DNA from 3 places in the Paenibacillus sp. FSL P4-0127 genome. Region 1 is predicted to be linked to each of the others. Evidence: riboswitches for the same ligand, from Rfam matches in the RefSeq annotation. Region 1 holds a riboswitch; each other region holds the start of a gene.
What was found. Region 1 has a riboswitch for cyclic di-AMP ahead of NYE74_RS02605 (C40 family peptidase). Riboswitches for the same ligand answer to the same signal wherever they lie in the genome.
Positions count from the first base shown of each region.

Region 1 (5,649 bases):
ATGGAGAGGCGAGGACAGCCGCGTCGAGCTTAAACTGCAATACAAGGAACCGCTTGCTTGGGTGCAAATCGATCCCGACTATTCGCTGGTGGTCGAAAACAAACACATCAACAATTATTTGAAGACGGAAGTACCCGAGCCCCTTCTTTCGCGCTCCAATATGAGCGTGACCAAGCTGCTGGAAGCCCTGCTCGGAACACTTATATGGTAAACGCCGGCAGAACTCAGCTTATGCTTCTGAAGTAGTTTTGCTCGAAGCATATCGAGTAAAGCAACGCTCGCAAAACTTTTAAGAGGTGAAAATATGACTTATGTGCGTCAGGGGTGGAGCCTGCTGAAAAGCCAGTTTCCCTCCGTCATCATTTTGTTCCTGTATCAACTGCTGTGGGGATTGTTTTTGTACCGCCTGGTCGATACCGCCGTTACCGCGCTACTGCAAAGGCATCCGGATCCGCCGCCCACGCAACTCAGCCGAATTCTGTTCCTGCTGGAAGGGCGTATCCATTTGGGGAGCAATCCGGACGTCCGCCTCTATTTAGGATTGCTGATCGGCATGGCGGTCCTACGCCTCCTGCTCACGCCTCTTATTCAAGCGGGAATTCTATACGGGCTTGTCCCCTCCGAGAGCCGTGGACACGGACTGCCGTTGTTCCGCGGAATGAAAGAATTCTGGAAGCCGGTTGTCCTGTTTTATGCCATTGAACTTATTTTAATCATTATCCCGGCCTTCTGGGTTATTCCCAAGCTCCTTGTTTTATGGCCGCATCTGCTGGGGGCCGGAGGACAGATGGCCCCGCTGCTGAAGGGTCTCATCTACATCCTGGGCTGGTTCGTATACGGCTGGCTGGTGAGACAATGCATTCTCTACGTACAATTTGGGTACTTGTTCAAATCAAGCGTCTGGGGTTCCCTCCTCGTCTGCTTCCGGCACCTTCTTCAGGGCATCGGGATCTCCTGCATACTGGGCGCATTCGGGCTGGGCGTGTTCCTGCTGTTCGGAACGGTCTCCTGGATCTGGACCGGAATGCTGGCGCTGATCCTCCAGCAAACCTATCCTCTCTGTCGCAGCGCTTTTAAAATTTGGCAGGTCACCTCGCAATATCGCCTCTGGCAGACAAAAACCGAGAAAAGTTAAAATTTTTTCATCTCTCTGAAACCTTTACGGCACAAGGCCTCCGCGACTTTGCGAAGGCCTTGTGTCAGGTTTTCCCCTCTTAGTCTCGCGAATTAACCATTGCCAAATGATCCCTGTCTTTGTTAAAATAACAGCAACACAATTTCAGTAACAGTTTTGTAATTATTTTTGTCATCTTTGGCAGGAAAATAGCAAGTTACGTCGAATAAGTCTTATCAGGTGAGAAATCAAAGCCGAATTCCCTGCGCCGGGGAAACGGGGGAACCACTTTGGGTGAATTGATCTCGTAAGCGAGGGATCATAGGGAACCTTCAACCGAATCCTTAAGCTAACCTCGTAGGCATTGGAAGGAGCATAATTCTTGAAAAAGCGTTTGACCGTAACAGCAGTAAGTTTTGCATTGCTTTTCACGATCGGAACCGGCAGCGTTTTCGCGGATTCCAAACTGGACAGCGCCATTGAAGAAGGCCTCGGATCTCCTTACTCCGCAGGCGGAACAACAACGTCCGGTTTTGATTGCTCCGGATTTACGATGTATGTATTTAACAAGCTCGGCATCGATCTTCCTCATCAATCGGGCTCCCAATTTGAGATGGGAACAAGCGTTTCCAAGGATGAATTAATCGCAGGCGATCTGGTGTTCTTCAACACTTCCGGCGATGGCATATCTCATGTTGGTATTTATGTCGGCGACGGCAAATTTGCGCATGCCTCTTCTTCCAAAGGAGTTGTCATCAGCAAACTGAGCGAAAGTTACTACGAGAAGCGGTATGTTGGAGCTAAGCGCATTATGAGCTCCGAGAAATTTGAAGCTGTGACAGCCGAACAGTAGTCGCAATCCATAACGAATTCGACAAACCCGCAGGGATGATTGGGATACCACGTCTCCTGCGGGTTTTTCCTGTCTACGGATGATCCCCCTTAGGAATCAATACCCAGATCACTCCGCTCCTCACACAGGCCAAAAGCATCCTTTTTGCCGGGAAACTTGCCAATGTTGGCCCACTTTGGTAAAATGACCAACAGAAATAGTAACAACTTTGTAATTTTTGTTGTGACGTCGTTTTTGGGTGCATACTACATGAAACTGCCGAATTCCCCGCACCCGGGAAACGGGGGAACCACATCAGTCAGGGTGAATTGATCCCGCTTCAAAGGGATCATAGGGAGCCTTCAACCGAATCCTTAAGCTAACCTCGCAGGCCTTGGAAGGAGTTAGACATCTTGAGAAAGACTTTAGCAGCAGCGGTAACGAGTTTGGCTCTATGTTTCAGTCTGGGAACGGGAAGCGCCTTTGCGGACGAGCAGGAAACGTCGCTCTCCAACATCGTCAATTCCGTGTACGGCACGCCTTACAAATACGGCGGCACCAGTACGGCCGGATTTGATTGCTCCGGGTTTACGCGGTATGTGTTCGAACAAATGGGCGTTACGCTTCCTCGCGTATCCACGGCCCAATACAAGGTAGGAACTCCGGTATCAAAAAGCAAGCTGCAAGCCGGCGATCTTGTCTTCTTTAACACCCTGGGTGGCGGAAAAGTATCGCATGTGGGCGTCTACGTTGGCGACGGAGAATTTGCCCATGCCTCTTCATCCAAAGGAATCCGGATCGACAAATTGAGCAGCAGTTATTACCAGAACCGCTTCGTTGGCGCGAAGCGGGTGCTCAGCAAATACGGTTATTCCGTATACGCCGCGGAATCCTGAACCTCCGCCGGCGCTTAATTTCGCTCCGCATGACCTGTCAGCCGTAAGCTTATCTTCGGAATTGGCTTGCGGTTTTTTTCATCCCTATCTATATAACGAAGCGACACGCCAAAAGGTTACCGATTTTTTGTTGATTTCCATAAATCCACAGGTGTCCGAGAGACGGCAGAACCTTTACAAGTCAAGTAAATCCCGTTAGAGTGAGGGTAATAGGAATGCCGTTTTTAAAGGAGGATCCCAATGGATAAACCGATTGTTCAGTTTCGCATCGTTCCCATGGAAGAGAGCCACGGCGCAGAAATCTGCACCTGGCGGTACGATTCTCCCTATGATGTTTACAGCTGGCTTCCTTGGGAACAAATGAAAGCGCTCGATGTCGAATTCGGCAACCCGGCGATCAGAGCGGAGCAATACGTGTCCGTGCTGGACGAGAACGGAGAACTCGCCGGATTTGCCCAATATTTCCCGTTGGAAAGGGTTACGCGGCTCGGTATCGGTATGAAGCCGGAATTGTGCGGACAAGGGCTCGGCAAACGGTTTGTAACGGCGATCGTCGAGGAGGCGCTGCGGCGGAAACCGGGCCATGAGATCGATTTGGAAGTGCTGACGTGGAACACCCGGGCGATTCGCGCTTATCAAAAGGCCGGCTTCACCATCACGGACCTTTACGACAAAATGACCCCTGGCGGCATCTCCAAGCCTTTTTATTGCATGGTGTATCGAGGGTCTCACCCCTCATCCTAAAAATGCTCCCGATCCATTAGATCGGACTTGCTATGAAGTTTATTACAAACTTTACCGCAATCACGACGGAATTGTTCCTATTTTTGACACAAAGACTATGATCGAGCGGCATGTTCCGTTATAATGGAAAAGGTAGCTTACATAGGAGGGGCGATTGGAATGCAAAAGTGGATCATGAGCGGATTGTTCTTCGTGGCTTGCGCTATGGCCATCGTATTGATGTTCACCCTGCCGAGCCGGGAGCAGGCCGCCAAGGAAGCCAAACCGCAATTGCCTGAAATTACGATGAATGCGGCACAAGCCGAAGCCACCGTAAAAGCAAACTGCATCACCTGCCACGGCGATCAGTTGCAAGGGGGCGCGGGACCGAATCTGCAAAAGATCGGCGCAGAACTGACGGCAGACCAGCTTTACGGCATTATCACCAAAGGCAAAGGCGGAATGATGCCTTCCTTCAAGGATCGGCTCAAGGATGAAGAAATTGCCAACGTCGCGATGTGGCTCGCGGAGAAAAAATAACGGCAAAAATAACGGCACATGAAAAGCACGCCCGCCGGAAACTTGAGCGTTTCCGGCGGGCGTTTTTTGCCTAGCCTAATCCGCGGCGCGCATTTTCTCGAACGCCTCGTTATATTGCTGCGCTTCTTTAATATCCACTGCCGTAATTCCGCCTTCTTCCCATGAAGTCAGCCGAAGAGTCACGGTTTTATAGTCGATCGTAATAAACGGATGATGATTAAACGCTTCCGAAATCGCAGCCACCTCATCCACGAAAGCAATGCCTTTCATAAAATTGGAGAACGTATATTTGCGGAAGATCCATCGTCCTTCCTCAAGTTCCCAGCCTTCCAGCTTTTCCAAATGCGCTTGTACTTCTTGCGGTGTAAACGGCATCATTTATCCTCCCCGTTCTCTTCAAGAACTCCTAGTTATGTAAGCATCCCCTGGCGCATCGGGACCTAAGCTTCCGGCCCCGTCCTCAACTATTTTATTCCACATACAACCTGAACATGCGTAATGCTTCCTGACTAACTATTTTACCACGGAATCCCGTGCCAAACCAAATCTCTCTAGATCAAAGCCACGGAAGTAAGCTCTTCGTCCCCGATCAGAAAATTGATGCGGTGCCCCTCAGGATCATAAATAACGATCGCGCTCCCCACCTCAAGAACGGGTTCCGCTCCTAACGCAAAAAACAGGTCTTCAGCCAGCGCTTCCTGCACTTCGGCCCGCTCCTCGTCCGCCAATCCCGCCCACTCCGACGATTCCATATCAAAGAAAAGGTAGCTATCGGAAATCCGGCCCACCGCTTTTGTCAGGTCGGCCAAAATATATTCATAATCTCTTCCGTGCTTTACTCCCACCGTGATATCCTCCCTTGATAGCCCTGGTATTCAGGCTATGATCTTATTATACCTGAAAAAACCACTTAAAAAAAAAGGGAAAACTGTCGATAAAATAGATAAATCTTTTTTTAGGCAGCAGTAACGTCTTTTCCGCAAGGATGCGGAAAGAAAGAAAGGATTCAATTTAACTCAAGGACGAGGTGTACAATGGAAATTTCATCGATTATCGGACTTATTCTTGGATTCGTTGCGCTCATTGTAGGGATGTTTCTAAAAGGTGCGCCTATTGGAAGCTTGGTCTCCAACCCAGCGGCCTTCGTCATCATATTCGTCGGAACCGCGGCGTCGCTGTTCATGGCCTTCCCTATGGCGGATATGAAAAAGTTTCCCAAGCTGCTTAAATTGATCGTCTCTCAACCGAAGATGATCACCAAAGCTGAATTGATTACGTTGTTTACGGAGTGGGCCACGATTACCCGGCGCGAAGGACTCCTGGCCTTGGAAGCGAAAGTCGAAGAAATCGATGACGACTTCCTGCGCGGAGGCATGCGCATGATCATCGACGGCAACGACCAGGAATTCGTTCAGGACGTGCTTACGGAAGACATTGCGGCTACCGAAGAACGGCATAAAGTCGGGGCGCAGATCTTTGCCCAGGCTGGGATGTATGCGCCGACCCTAGGCGTTCTCGGCGCCGTCGTCGGTCTGATTGCGGCC
Region 1 is NZ_JBBOWY010000001.1:609,841-615,489, forward strand. It holds gene NYE74_RS02590 (M1 family metallopeptidase) at 1-211, shown strand, start outside; gene NYE74_RS02595 (hypothetical protein) at 305-1,135, shown strand; cyclic di-AMP (ydaO/yuaA leader) riboswitch at 1,357-1,493, shown strand; gene NYE74_RS02600 (C40 family peptidase) at 1,497-1,967, shown strand; cyclic di-AMP (ydaO/yuaA leader) riboswitch at 2,214-2,355, shown strand; gene NYE74_RS02605 (C40 family peptidase) at 2,360-2,842, shown strand; gene NYE74_RS02610 (GNAT family N-acetyltransferase) at 3,083-3,586, shown strand; gene NYE74_RS02615 (c-type cytochrome) at 3,746-4,105, shown strand; gene NYE74_RS02620 (4a-hydroxytetrahydrobiopterin dehydratase) at 4,181-4,480, opposite strand; gene NYE74_RS02625 (hypothetical protein) at 4,657-4,950, opposite strand; gene motA (flagellar motor stator protein MotA) at 5,140-5,649, shown strand, end outside.

Region 2 (5,649 bases), 3.5 Mb from region 1:
AGCCCCATTTGAATTTCTGCAAATTTCTGCTTTTGGGCGGTTGAAGTGCAAAAATACATCTCATTTGCAGCTATAGGATAAAAAGGTAGCTTATCATAAGAAATGAACTGCATATTTGCAGTTGAACCGCCTGTTTCGGGGATTTTCGACGAAAATCGCATGCCCTTTTGCATTTCGTGCCGCTAGCGTTGCATTTAAGTCTGGCAAGATACATTTTCTGAGCACACCAATGCTCTAACGGTTGCCACAAGCGCTATTTGTTCCAATACCATTGATTTCAAATTGTAACGGTTGCCATGGTGCTTATTTCGCTGAAATCCGGTAATTTTTGCCTTAGATTCAGGCAAATAACGGCGCTCGCAACCGTTAGAATTTAGATAAGGTCTTTTTTCGGCAAATAGCCGCTGCTACAACCGTTTAGATTTCGGATAGCTTTCACGGGAAAGCTTGAGCAAAAGTTAATTCAACGCCAGTGATTTCGTGCCGATTTCCCCTCTTCCTTTTTCCAGCTCCGGGTTCCATCGCTGTTAAATCCATGCTCTATCTGCTTTAAAGTTGGTTTCCGCTGCGGCCTAAGCGGCAGGAGTGTGGGATTGGCAAAAGTTCGAACGCATATTGTCCGGGCCTTTTCCTCAAATTAGTAAGGACCTGCATCTTATCATCTTTTTGGAGGAGGCTAAAACATGGCAAATCCTTATTCCAGCATGCAATCGCAAAACCCGATCTCATCCGCCCAGCAGTCCGTCAAAAAAGCGCACCGGGCCGTAACGCAAGCACAGTCCCATCCGAGCGAAGAAACGGTGGAAAATGCCTATAACGCCATTCACAAAGCGGAGAACGCCATTTCCCAGGCGGATGGGCGCATGAACCCGGAACCGCTGGAACGCGCCAAGGAAGATTTGCAGGAGGATCAGGCCGATTTGGCTGAAGCGGAAAGCCGGCTGCGGTAACGAATGCGGCAGCGAGTATATGGCGAAATCGAAAATGTTACAGAACATGGGTTGACATGAACGCGAATTGCCTTTACTATAGACTCACGCTTAGTTTCCGGCTTAAGGAGCCGGGAAACGGGGGAACCATTTTTTTGGGGCGAATCATTCAGCAATGATTGTAGGGTACCATCTTACCCGAGCCCGTCAGCTAACCTCGTCAGCAGTGGATGGGTCTATATTGCGACATTAAGAGATTTTATTAGGCCCTTTTATAAGGGCCTTTGTCCGTTTTAAGGACCCTGCTGGGTAAGCTTTGTCTTCTCCAAGCGGCGGTCCTTTTTGGTTTGGACAAATATTTCTTATGAGGGGATGAGGAGGAATGAATCAATTGGAAACGTCCGTAATTTTTGATCCAAAGACGGATGCTTACCCTTCCCGGGTTTATGCTGAGCCGAGATGGCTTCCGCGGCAGGATCCCATCGTATATGGCGAGTGGAACGCGGAAAGCGGAATCAGCAAAGAGCATTCGGATTTTTACGCCAAAAACGGTTATCTGTTCCTGGAGAACTTTTTTGGCGGAGCGGAATTAAAGGGCTATCAGGAGAAGGCGCAGCGCTTGCGGGAAGCATCCCGGAACCTTTCATCCGATGAAATTATCCGCCAGCCCGGCGGGGAAGAAGTGCATTCGATCTTTGCGATTCATCGGACCCACCCGGTTTTTCAGGAGTTGTCCCGGCATCCGAGACTGCTCGCGATCGTCGAGCATGTTTTGGGGGGACCAAGCTACATCCATCAGTCGCGGATCAATTACAAGCCGGCATTTACCGGCAAAGAGTTCTACTGGCATTCGGACTTTGAGACCTGGCATGTGGAGGACGGGATGCCCCGGATGCGGGCGCTCAGCTGCTTGATCGCACTGGAAGACAATTATCCGTTTAACGGACCGCTTATGGTCATGCCCGGTTCCCATCAAATCTTCGTGTCGTGCGTCGGCCAGGCGCCTGATGATTGCTCCAAGGAATTCATCGCGCCCGATCAGGCGAGCTTAACCGAGCTGGCGAAGCGCTGCGGCATTGAAACGCCGGTCGGCAAGGCAGGCTCCGTACTGCTGTTCGACTGCAATTTGATGCACGGCTCCAACAGCAACATTACGCCGTACCCGCGCAGCAATATTTTTATGGTCTATAACAGCGTAGCAAACAAACTGGCGGAGCCTTATTTCGGGAAGAAGCCGAGACCCGAATACATGGCGGCCCGCACGGAATTTTAAGAAAAAAAGCCGTCCCGGCAAAATGGCTTTGCGTTGGGACGGCTTTATACATAAAGAAGCGCAAAATATCGCATAGTAAATTCAAACCCCAACCTTCCGGGAAAGGAGTGACCTTTAGGTGAGCAATAAAATTGAAGCCGTACGCGCGGATCATCAAAATTTTGTCGATAAGACCGAAGACGAGGTTAAGGCCGTGCCGGCCACCACGAATGTGAATGAAGCGGTCGAAGCCATTACCGGGCATATCAATAAATACGATGAACCTGAAGAAAAGGAACAAAAGAAATGACGCACCGCCAGAAAAACCCCGGAATTCCGGGGTTTTTTCGCAAGCTACATGTTTAGCGCTTGATTGGCCATTTGCACGTCGTGGGCCAGCAGTTCTTCCAAATTGTACGCCGGATAGTAGCCGTGTCGGTGCATGAAGTTAAATATTTTGGTATGAAGGGCGATGGCGCCAAGCAATTGTTTTTGGAATGTTTCCTTTAATTGAGGAGTAGCCGTCTCCGTAATGGAGGCCGCGTAATTGCGTACGGAGGCTTTGGCGAAGCCAAGCAGGCTGGCCGCGTCAAATCCGGTCATATCGGGCGAAACGTTGCGGGCCATACCAGGCGCCAGCGGATAAAATTTAAGCAGTTCGCGGATATTGTGCTCCAAGGTTTTGATCGTTTCTGCATAAAGCGCTTTTAACTCCGGGTCCATCACCATCGGCAGTTTCTTTTTGAACGCCGCCAAATTGGCGGATTGAAAGGCGACTAGCTCATGCAGCTCCAGTGTTTCATGCCAGGCCAGATGCTCCTGTTTCCATTCGTTATTCACGATCTCACACTCCATAGTTAGAATTGATTCATTATATGCGCAGCGGAACCTTATGGGTATTTGTCCTTGTCTGGGACGATTTTACTCCGGCTTCCGGCAATAATAGAAAACGATGGGGCGCATTCTAAAAGTGATTTACCAAGCAACCGAAAAACAGCGAAGGAGGATACGTTCTCATGGAATTGGCCGCACACGAGGCACAGGATTTGAATGAACTAACGTTAAGCTGCGTTAACTCGATTACGAACATGGCGTGTTTCTTAAACCAAGCGCAGGACCCTGAACTGAAGGCGATCCTGCAAAAACATCTTCCGCTTCATTTTCAGGACTACAACATGAAGGTGGAGTATTTAAGCAAGGCGGAAGGGGCCAGCGGGAAACTGGCCATCCCGGATTTGCAGCCGGTCCTGCAATCCTTTACCGAGGCGTCTGCGTCGCCTGTTCCGGTCACGCCGAGAACCTCGATTCAGCAGTTCAACGACCGGGAAATCGCCACCGCTTATTTGCTGACTTTGAAACGGGCGGGCAGGGAGTACGCTTGGGCGGCCATGGAGATGAGCCATCCCGACATCCGCAGCTTCCTGGAGCATGCCTTCTGCATGTGCTCGCACCACGCTTATGACGTATGGCAATGGATGGTAAAAAAAGGCTATTATCCGTTAGAAGCGGCTCCGATGTCGACGATGAATACGCTCGGCGCTTTTTATCAGAAAGTGCAGGAGCCGGCGGCGGTTCATTAGCAACTCGGCGGAGCATAGCGAAAGAAAAAGAGCGGTTACCAAGGAAACCAATGACCTGGCGCACCCGCTCTTTTTTCATGGGATCGGCAATTGGAAACATTGTTTTTGTGGTACAATGTCAGCGGATGCGGGCGCATTCAATTCCACTGCCAAGTGCAAAGAAGGTGCTGTTATTGGCCGCGATTTTTCATTACAACCCGGACCGTCCGTTCCGCGATTCACCGGAGCTGTATTTATGCTATTGGGGCAAGGAAGCCTGCGCTCCCCAGCATTCGTTCGGCCCGGGCGTACGGGACGTTTATAAGATCCACTTTGTCCATGAGGGAAAGGGGAGCGTTCGCGTGGAGGACGGCGAGACGCTGACGCTGACGGCGGGCCAGGCGTTTATCGCTTATCCTGAGCGGGTCGTCTTTTACCAGGCAGACGCCGCAAGGCCCTGGGTTTATTCCTGGATCGCCTTTTGCGGCGATCAGGCGGGAGAAATTCTGGCGCGAACCCGTGTGACCGCGGAGCAGCCGGTGTTCCCCATGGATACCCGTTTGATGCCGAAGCTGTACGAGCTTTTGAACGAGGCCGAGGAGCAGGCGGCCACCCGCGATTTGCGTTTGCGGGTCTTGCTGAACGAGTTTTTCTCGGTCATGGTGGAGCTGGCTCCGGCTTCCGCGCCGGGTCAAGCGGCGGTTCAAGCGCAGGCGAAAGACGCTTACATCCACCGCTGCCTTGATTTTCTGCACAGCCATTACGGCGAGGAGATTTCCGTCGGCCAGCTGGCGGCGGTCGTTGGGCTGGACCGCAAATATTTGTCGGCCATCTTTAATAACCGCGCCGGCAGAAGCGGCTTGAAGCTGCCCGCCATATCCCTCGGATTATGGCATAATTTCGGCGGCATCGATGTTTTGGAAAACGGGCGGGCGATGCTGCGCCGGGCGTTTGACCTCGGCATTACGCATTTTGATCTGGCCAACAACTACGGCCCGCCGCCGGGGTCGGCGGAGGAAACGTTCGGCAGGGTGCTCAGGGAAGACTTCCGCCCTTACCGTGACGAATTGATCATCTCCACCAAAGCGGGCTACTACATGTGGCCGGGACCTTACGGGGAATGGGGCTCCAAAAAATATCTCGTCTCCAGTCTGGATCAGAGTCTCAAACGGATGGGCCTCGAATTTGTCGATATTTTTTACCACCATCGCCCTGATCCGGATACACCGTTGGAGGAAACGATGTCCGCGCTCGACCTCGTCGTGCGTCAAGGGAAAGCGCTTTATGTCGGGCTGTCCAATTATCGGCCGGAAGAAACTCGCGCGGCAGCGAAAATCCTCAAAGAGCTCGGCACGCCATGCGTGATTCATCAGCCCAGCTATTCGATGATGAACCGCTGGATCGAGGAGGGGCTGCAGGATGTTTTGCAGGAAGAGGGGATCGGTTCGATCGTTTTTTCGCCGTTGGAAAAAGGCATCCTGACCGACCGCTACTTAGGCGGGATCGCGCCGGATTCCCGGGCGGCCGGGCCCAGCGTATTCCTGCGTGCGGAGGATTTGACCGCGGAGCGGATCGGCCAGGTGAAGCGGCTTAACGATTTGGCCGCAGCAAGGGGGCAAAAGCTGTCGCAAATGGCGCTCTCCTGGGTGCTGCGGGGCGGCAAGGTGACCTCGGCGCTCATCGGCGCGAGCAAGGTCAGCCAGATCGAAGACGCGGTTCTTGCGCTGCGAAACACCTCGTTCAGCGCTGAAGAGCTGGGCCAAATCGACGAGATTTTAGGTTATTAGATTGTAACGAAAAGCACCGCTCCTGAAGATCAGTCCGGGGGAGGTGCTTTTTTTGCGGGCAATAATTTATTCCGCCGTATTGAGTTGTCCTCCGGTTAACCTTTATAATATGACGAGTGTAT
Region 2 is NZ_JBBOWY010000001.1:4,138,409-4,144,057, forward strand. It holds gene NYE74_RS18655 (hypothetical protein) at 684-950, shown strand; cyclic di-AMP (ydaO/yuaA leader) riboswitch at 1,028-1,170, shown strand; gene NYE74_RS18660 (phytanoyl-CoA dioxygenase family protein) at 1,312-2,202, shown strand; gene NYE74_RS18665 (hypothetical protein) at 2,321-2,491, shown strand; gene NYE74_RS18670 (spore coat protein) at 2,536-3,021, opposite strand; gene NYE74_RS18675 (spore coat protein) at 3,198-3,761, shown strand; partial or broken gene NYE74_RS18680 (AraC family ligand binding domain-containing protein) at 3,887-4,378, shown strand; gene NYE74_RS18685 (aldo/keto reductase) at 4,547-5,527, shown strand.
Region 2: linked by a shared signal. The riboswitch ahead of NYE74_RS18660 (phytanoyl-CoA dioxygenase family protein) and the one ahead of NYE74_RS02605 (C40 family peptidase) in region 1 are both predicted to bind cyclic di-AMP.

Region 3 (5,649 bases), on a different contig from region 1:
GTGAAATGGGAGCCTTTCAGTGTGGAGGGCCGCGGAGATTTCCCTGAATTCGGCGTCCCGGACGGCCAGATCGCCAGCGGCGGGAAATTTTTTGAACTCGACGAGCAAACGGCCGATCGCTGGACCAAGGTAGATATGGTAGGCGGAGAGCATACGTTCCATTGGAAGCTTACAGCCAATCACAGCACGAATACATGGGATTATTATATTACGAAAAAAGACTGGGACCCCGATTCCCCTTTAAAACGGGCGGATCTTGAGTTGTTCTGCCGCTATATCGATGACGGCGCGATTCCGCCAATCGACGTTTATAACGATTGCTTTGTGCCGAACGACCGGGAAGGCTACCACGTCATCGTGGCCGTTTGGGATATCGCCGATACCCCAAATGCCTTCTATCAGGTGATGGATGTGAACCTCAGCATCAATTCGTCGGCGCCCACCACGCCCGAGCCCGGTTTCCCGGGAGACCCGAACCGTTTCGGAAAGTACCTCATCTGGAATCCGATCAGGGTCTATAACGAAGGTGAAATCGTTGTGCATAACGGGCAATTCTGGCAAGCCCTGTGGTGGACACGAGGACAGGAACCGGGAACAACCGGAGAATGGGGTCCGTGGAAGCTGATCGGCGACGTGCCGCCCGACGAGGAAAGCAGCGCGGGATCGGACAGCGTGTAAGAGCGCATCCTGCAAGAGCCAGAGGGGAACTCCCTCTGGCTCTTTGATTCGGTTATTTTTTCAAATGATACGGAACCGTGGCGACGATGACATCTCTCCGGTAAAGCAGATGCGCGCGAATCAACAGGCTCGATTGGTTGTGCAGGATATTGTGCCATCCTTTTTTCGGAATAAATTGCGGGATGACCACAGTCACCTGATAATTTGCTTCGTGCGCCTTTTTTTGCACCGTATCCACGAACTTAATCAACGGGTGAATTATGCTTCGATACGGAGAGTACAATGTCACCAATCTAACGTCCGGCTGCCATTTTTTCCACTTCTCTTCAAACACCGCTTCGTCCGCCTTCTCAAAAGGGACGTGCACCGCAATGATTTGATACGGGGACAGGGACTTGGCATAGTTCAGCGAATTCTCCACCACGCGCGTGATTCCTGCAACGGGTACGATCACCACGTTTCCTTCGATCGGTATAGCCCGCTCGCAAGTTGAAATTCTCAACTGCTCCGCAATCGCTTCGTAGTGCTTATGAATCCGATAAAAGGAGTAAATAATTAAAGGTAAAAAGATAAGGACCGGCCAGACATTATGGAACTTGGTGATGAAAAACACCACGCTGACCAACAGACTGATCAAGGCCCCGATGGTATTGGCCAAAAATTTCTTGATCCAACCTGGAGGTTTTTCCCGTAACCACTTTACCATCATGCCTGACTGGGACAGTGTAAAAGGAATAAACACGCCGATCGCATAAAGCGGAATTAAAAGTTCGGTTTTCCCTTCAAAAACGATAATCAGCAAAATCGAAAACAGCCCCAGGAAAATAATGCCATTTGAATATCCCAGCCGGTCTCCGCGAACCGTAAACGCTCTTGGGATGAACTTGTCTTTGGCCAAATTAACGGCAAGCAACGGAAAGGCGGAATATCCGGTGTTGGCAGCCAGAATAAGAATCAAAGCCGTCGTTCCCTGAATGAAGAAATACATGATATTTCTTCCGAAAGTGTGTTCCGCGATTTGGGAAAGCACGGTAACCTCCGCGAGAGGGCCTATGCCATAATAATAAGCCAGAAACACAATTCCCGTGAACAATACAGCCAATATGCCCCCCATGGCCAGCAAGGTTTTTGCCGCATTGCGCGGAGCCGGCTCTTTAAAGTTGGGGATGGCGTTTGAGATCGCTTCTACCCCTGTCAAAGCGGAACATCCGGAAGCAAAGGCACGAAGCAGCAAGAATAAACTAATTCCAGCCACTGGAGAACCAAGCGGAGCGTGTAACTCCGGCAAAATTTGGCCGGTCATAATTTTATAAAGGCCGGAACAAATCAAAATCACCAGGGCCAGAACAAATAAATAAACGGGAAAGGCAAAAATCGTAGCCGATTCGGTGACACCACGCAAATTGAGAATGGTAATTAACAATACAAAACCTACGGCTATGGGCACCGTGTATGGATGAAGGCCCGGAAAAGCCGAAGTAATAGCGTCCGTACCGGCCGAAACGCTTACCGCAACGGTCAAGATATAGTCAACAAGTAATGAACCGCCGGCAATCAGTCCGGGAATTACACCCAGGTTTTGCTTGGAAACCACATAAGCCCCACCGCCATGAGGATAAGCAAAAATAATTTGCCGGTAAGACAAAATAAGCGCCACCAGCAAAACCAAAACACCGGCAGCAATGGGAATCGAATACCAATAGGCTACCGCTCCCACGACCATTAAAACAAGCAGGATCTGTTCCGGCCCGTAAGCCACCGATGACAAGGCATCGGAAGAAAGGATGGCCAGCGCTTTGGTCTTGCTTAGTTTCTGTTCGCCCAGTTCCGTTGATTTTAACGGCCGTCCAATAAGAAATCGCTTTATATAAGAAAGCACAGGGGGTCACCGCCTAAATTACGTTGTTTTTTTATATTGCTCGGCAGAAATAAGTATTATTTCAAATACAAACTGAAGATTAAGGGCAAATAGGCCAATTTGAGGCAATAAAAAAACACAGGGGCCCCTGTGCTAAACTTCACAAGTCATACAACCCACTCCTGACTACGCTTACGAGGTTAGCTGTCGGATTCGGGCGGCAAGAGTCGCCCTACCTGGCGGATCGCTGGATCAACTGCCAAGATTCACCCCAAAAGAGAAACTCACCTGAAAGGCAGGTAAGTTTTTAACGGGTCCCCCGTTTTCCTTAAGGAAATTCAGCGATAATGAATTGATTTATTCTTAGTGGAAACAAAATAAATCATACGTTCAGTGTAAAAGTTTGTAAAGCAGGAGTAAGGAAGGTGAACTGCCGGAATCATACAAAAGATCATATGTTAATCGCTTACAATTCAAAAATGCTCTCCAAATCAACGTTTATTAATGACTGACGCTATTTTTTTAAACATTTTAAAAAACAAATTGAACCAACAGCATATAGACCAGGGTACCCGTTAGGATCGATAACAGCATATTCCTTTTCCAAAAATGCAAGAAAGCAACAATGGCCATCGAAATCAATTCTGGCGCTCCATGGTTGCCGGATATAAAATTCACGTCTTTGATACTGTAGACAACCAATAATCCTAAAGCCGCCGCGGGCAGCACTTTCCCGAGATATTGCACATAACGCGGAGCGGGCCGGCCCGGAGGGAAAATCATAAAGGGAATAAATCTGGTCAGCATGGTTCCCAAAACGACTATTCCAATAGTAATCACTTGTTCCAATAAAGTCATTGTCATGTAGTTTCACCCGTTTTCTTTTCCAGTGGCCTCCGCATCAAAGTAAGCACGCAGAGGATCAAAATCATGGAAGGTATGATAAAGTTGTCCCCGTTAAAAATAAAGAGGCATAACACAGATAGCCCCAACCCCAGTAACGCGCTGTGATGTGTTGTTTCTTTCAGCCATTGTTCGATGAAGATGACCACAAATAAAGCCGTCATCACAAACTCAAGTCCTTCCATGTTTATTTGAACTAGTGACCCAAACAGTCCCCCAATGGTAGCGCCAAGCACCCAATAGATGTGATTAAGCAAGGTAACGAAGAACATGTACCACCCTTTATTCACCCCTTGCGGTATTTGGGCGGTGTAATTAATGGAGAACGTTTCATCACACATGCCAAAAATCAGATAGATCTTTTTTAACCCGCTCCCTTTAAATTTTTCAAGCATAGATATCCCGTAAAAAAGATGGCGCGCGTTAACCATTAAAGCGAGGAAAAAAGCGCCTAATGGGTTAAAAGCGCCCAGCAGCAGATGGACAGCGACAAATTCCATCGACCCGGCAAAAATAAGCAGGCTCATCAGGAAAGCATACCCTGCCCCAAATCCCGATATGTTCATAAAGATGCCGTAGGCAATCCCCAAGAATAAAAAGCCTGCCAAAATGGGGATCGTAGCAGGAAAGGCGGCACGAAACGCCAATTGAAGTTCGCTTCTGTTAGTCATGATTTACTTGCATCTCCTCGTACGATTACTTATCCATGCCATTTTAGCAGTGCAAATCCATACAATCAACGATATAATTGTATGGATTACAATTTTGTGAGGTGTGCAAATATGCCGATCAATTCCTTCACCGATTACCCCATGTCATGGAAACCCGATAGAGACGCTTTGAAACGTCCACTCTATCGTTCGCTCGCCCTACTGCTGGAACATGACATCACAAACGGATTTTTAGCCCCGGGTACAAAACTGCCACCGCAAAGGGAGTTGGCCGATTTTTTGGACATAAATTTTACGACCATAACACGTGCCTACAAACTATGCGAACTCAAAGGCCTAATATATGCGGTAACAGGCAGCGGCACATTCGTTTCAGCCAACGCGGCACGCTCCATTACTATTTCGAAAGACAAAATTTCAAATGAAATCATCGATCTTGGTTTTGTCGCCTCATTTGAGCAAAGCAACAATATTGTCGCTGAAGCAGCTAAGAAGGTGACGGAGAAAGGTTATTTGGAACAGCTCTTGAATTACAATGACCCTACAGGCATCCCCCATCAAAAAGCAGCGGCGCTAAACTGGATGGCGGATTTTGGGATCCATGCGGACAAAGACAATATGGCGATCGCTTCCGGGGCGCTAAATGCATTGGCGATCACGTTATTAGCTCTGTTCGAACCAGGCAACCGGATCGCGGTCGATATGTATACATTCTCTAATTTTATCGAGATTTCGAAATTGTACCGTATTAAATTGGTCCCGATTCCCGGTGACGAACATGGCATGCTGCCGGGCGAGCTTGACAATCAGTGCCTTCAAATGGATGTGCACGGCGTTTTTCTGATGCCTTCTTGTTCCAACCCCACGACGGTCATGATTCCCGACTACCGCAAACGCGAACTGGCGGCCGTCATTCGAAAGCATCGGTTGATTTTAATTGAGGACGATATACACGCCTTTCTGTCAGCCGGTATTATGGCAGATTACGGACAACCTATGTTTCAGCTTCTCCCGGAACAAACGGTGTATATTTGCAGCACGTCCAAGTCCATCTGCTCGGGCCTTCGAGTGGCTTATATCGTGTTTAGCGAGGCTTTTAAAGAGAAGATCGTGAAGGCCATTTTTAATATTAATGTGAAAACCTCTTCATTGGATGCCGAGATCATCAGCGAACTGATCTTATCCGGAAAAGCAAGTGCAATTGCAGCGAAAAAAAAACAGCTGGCGGAATCCGCAAACCGGTTGTTTACGGAGTTTTTCCCGCAGCTGCCTCGTACTGGCCATCCACTAAGCTTCTATAGATGGCTTCCCATATCGGATGATGCCGATGGAACGCACATGGAGAATTATTTTCTGAACAAAGGAATTCGCGTGTATCACTCCGATCGCTTTTTAAGCGGGGCCAGTACACGGGACAAATATTTACGAATAGCCCTTTCTTCCACCAATTCTCTGGAGGAATTACAACGAGGATTAGCGATTTTGAGTAGCCACTTTCCTAAATTGATCGGTTCGCGCAAAAATCCGGCTCCCCTTTAG
Region 3 is NZ_JBBOWY010000002.1:84,011-89,659, reverse strand. It holds gene NYE74_RS26985 (lytic polysaccharide monooxygenase) at 1-678, shown strand, start outside; gene NYE74_RS26980 (APC family permease) at 731-2,557, opposite strand; cyclic di-AMP (ydaO/yuaA leader) riboswitch at 2,711-2,890, opposite strand; gene NYE74_RS26975 (branched-chain amino acid transporter permease) at 3,068-3,400, opposite strand; gene azlC (azaleucine resistance protein AzlC) at 3,397-4,110, opposite strand; gene NYE74_RS26965 (aminotransferase-like domain-containing protein) at 4,222-5,649, shown strand; gene NYE74_RS26960 (glycosyltransferase) at 5,584-5,649, opposite strand, start outside.
Region 3: linked by a shared signal. The riboswitch ahead of NYE74_RS26980 (APC family permease) and the one ahead of NYE74_RS02605 (C40 family peptidase) in region 1 are both predicted to bind cyclic di-AMP.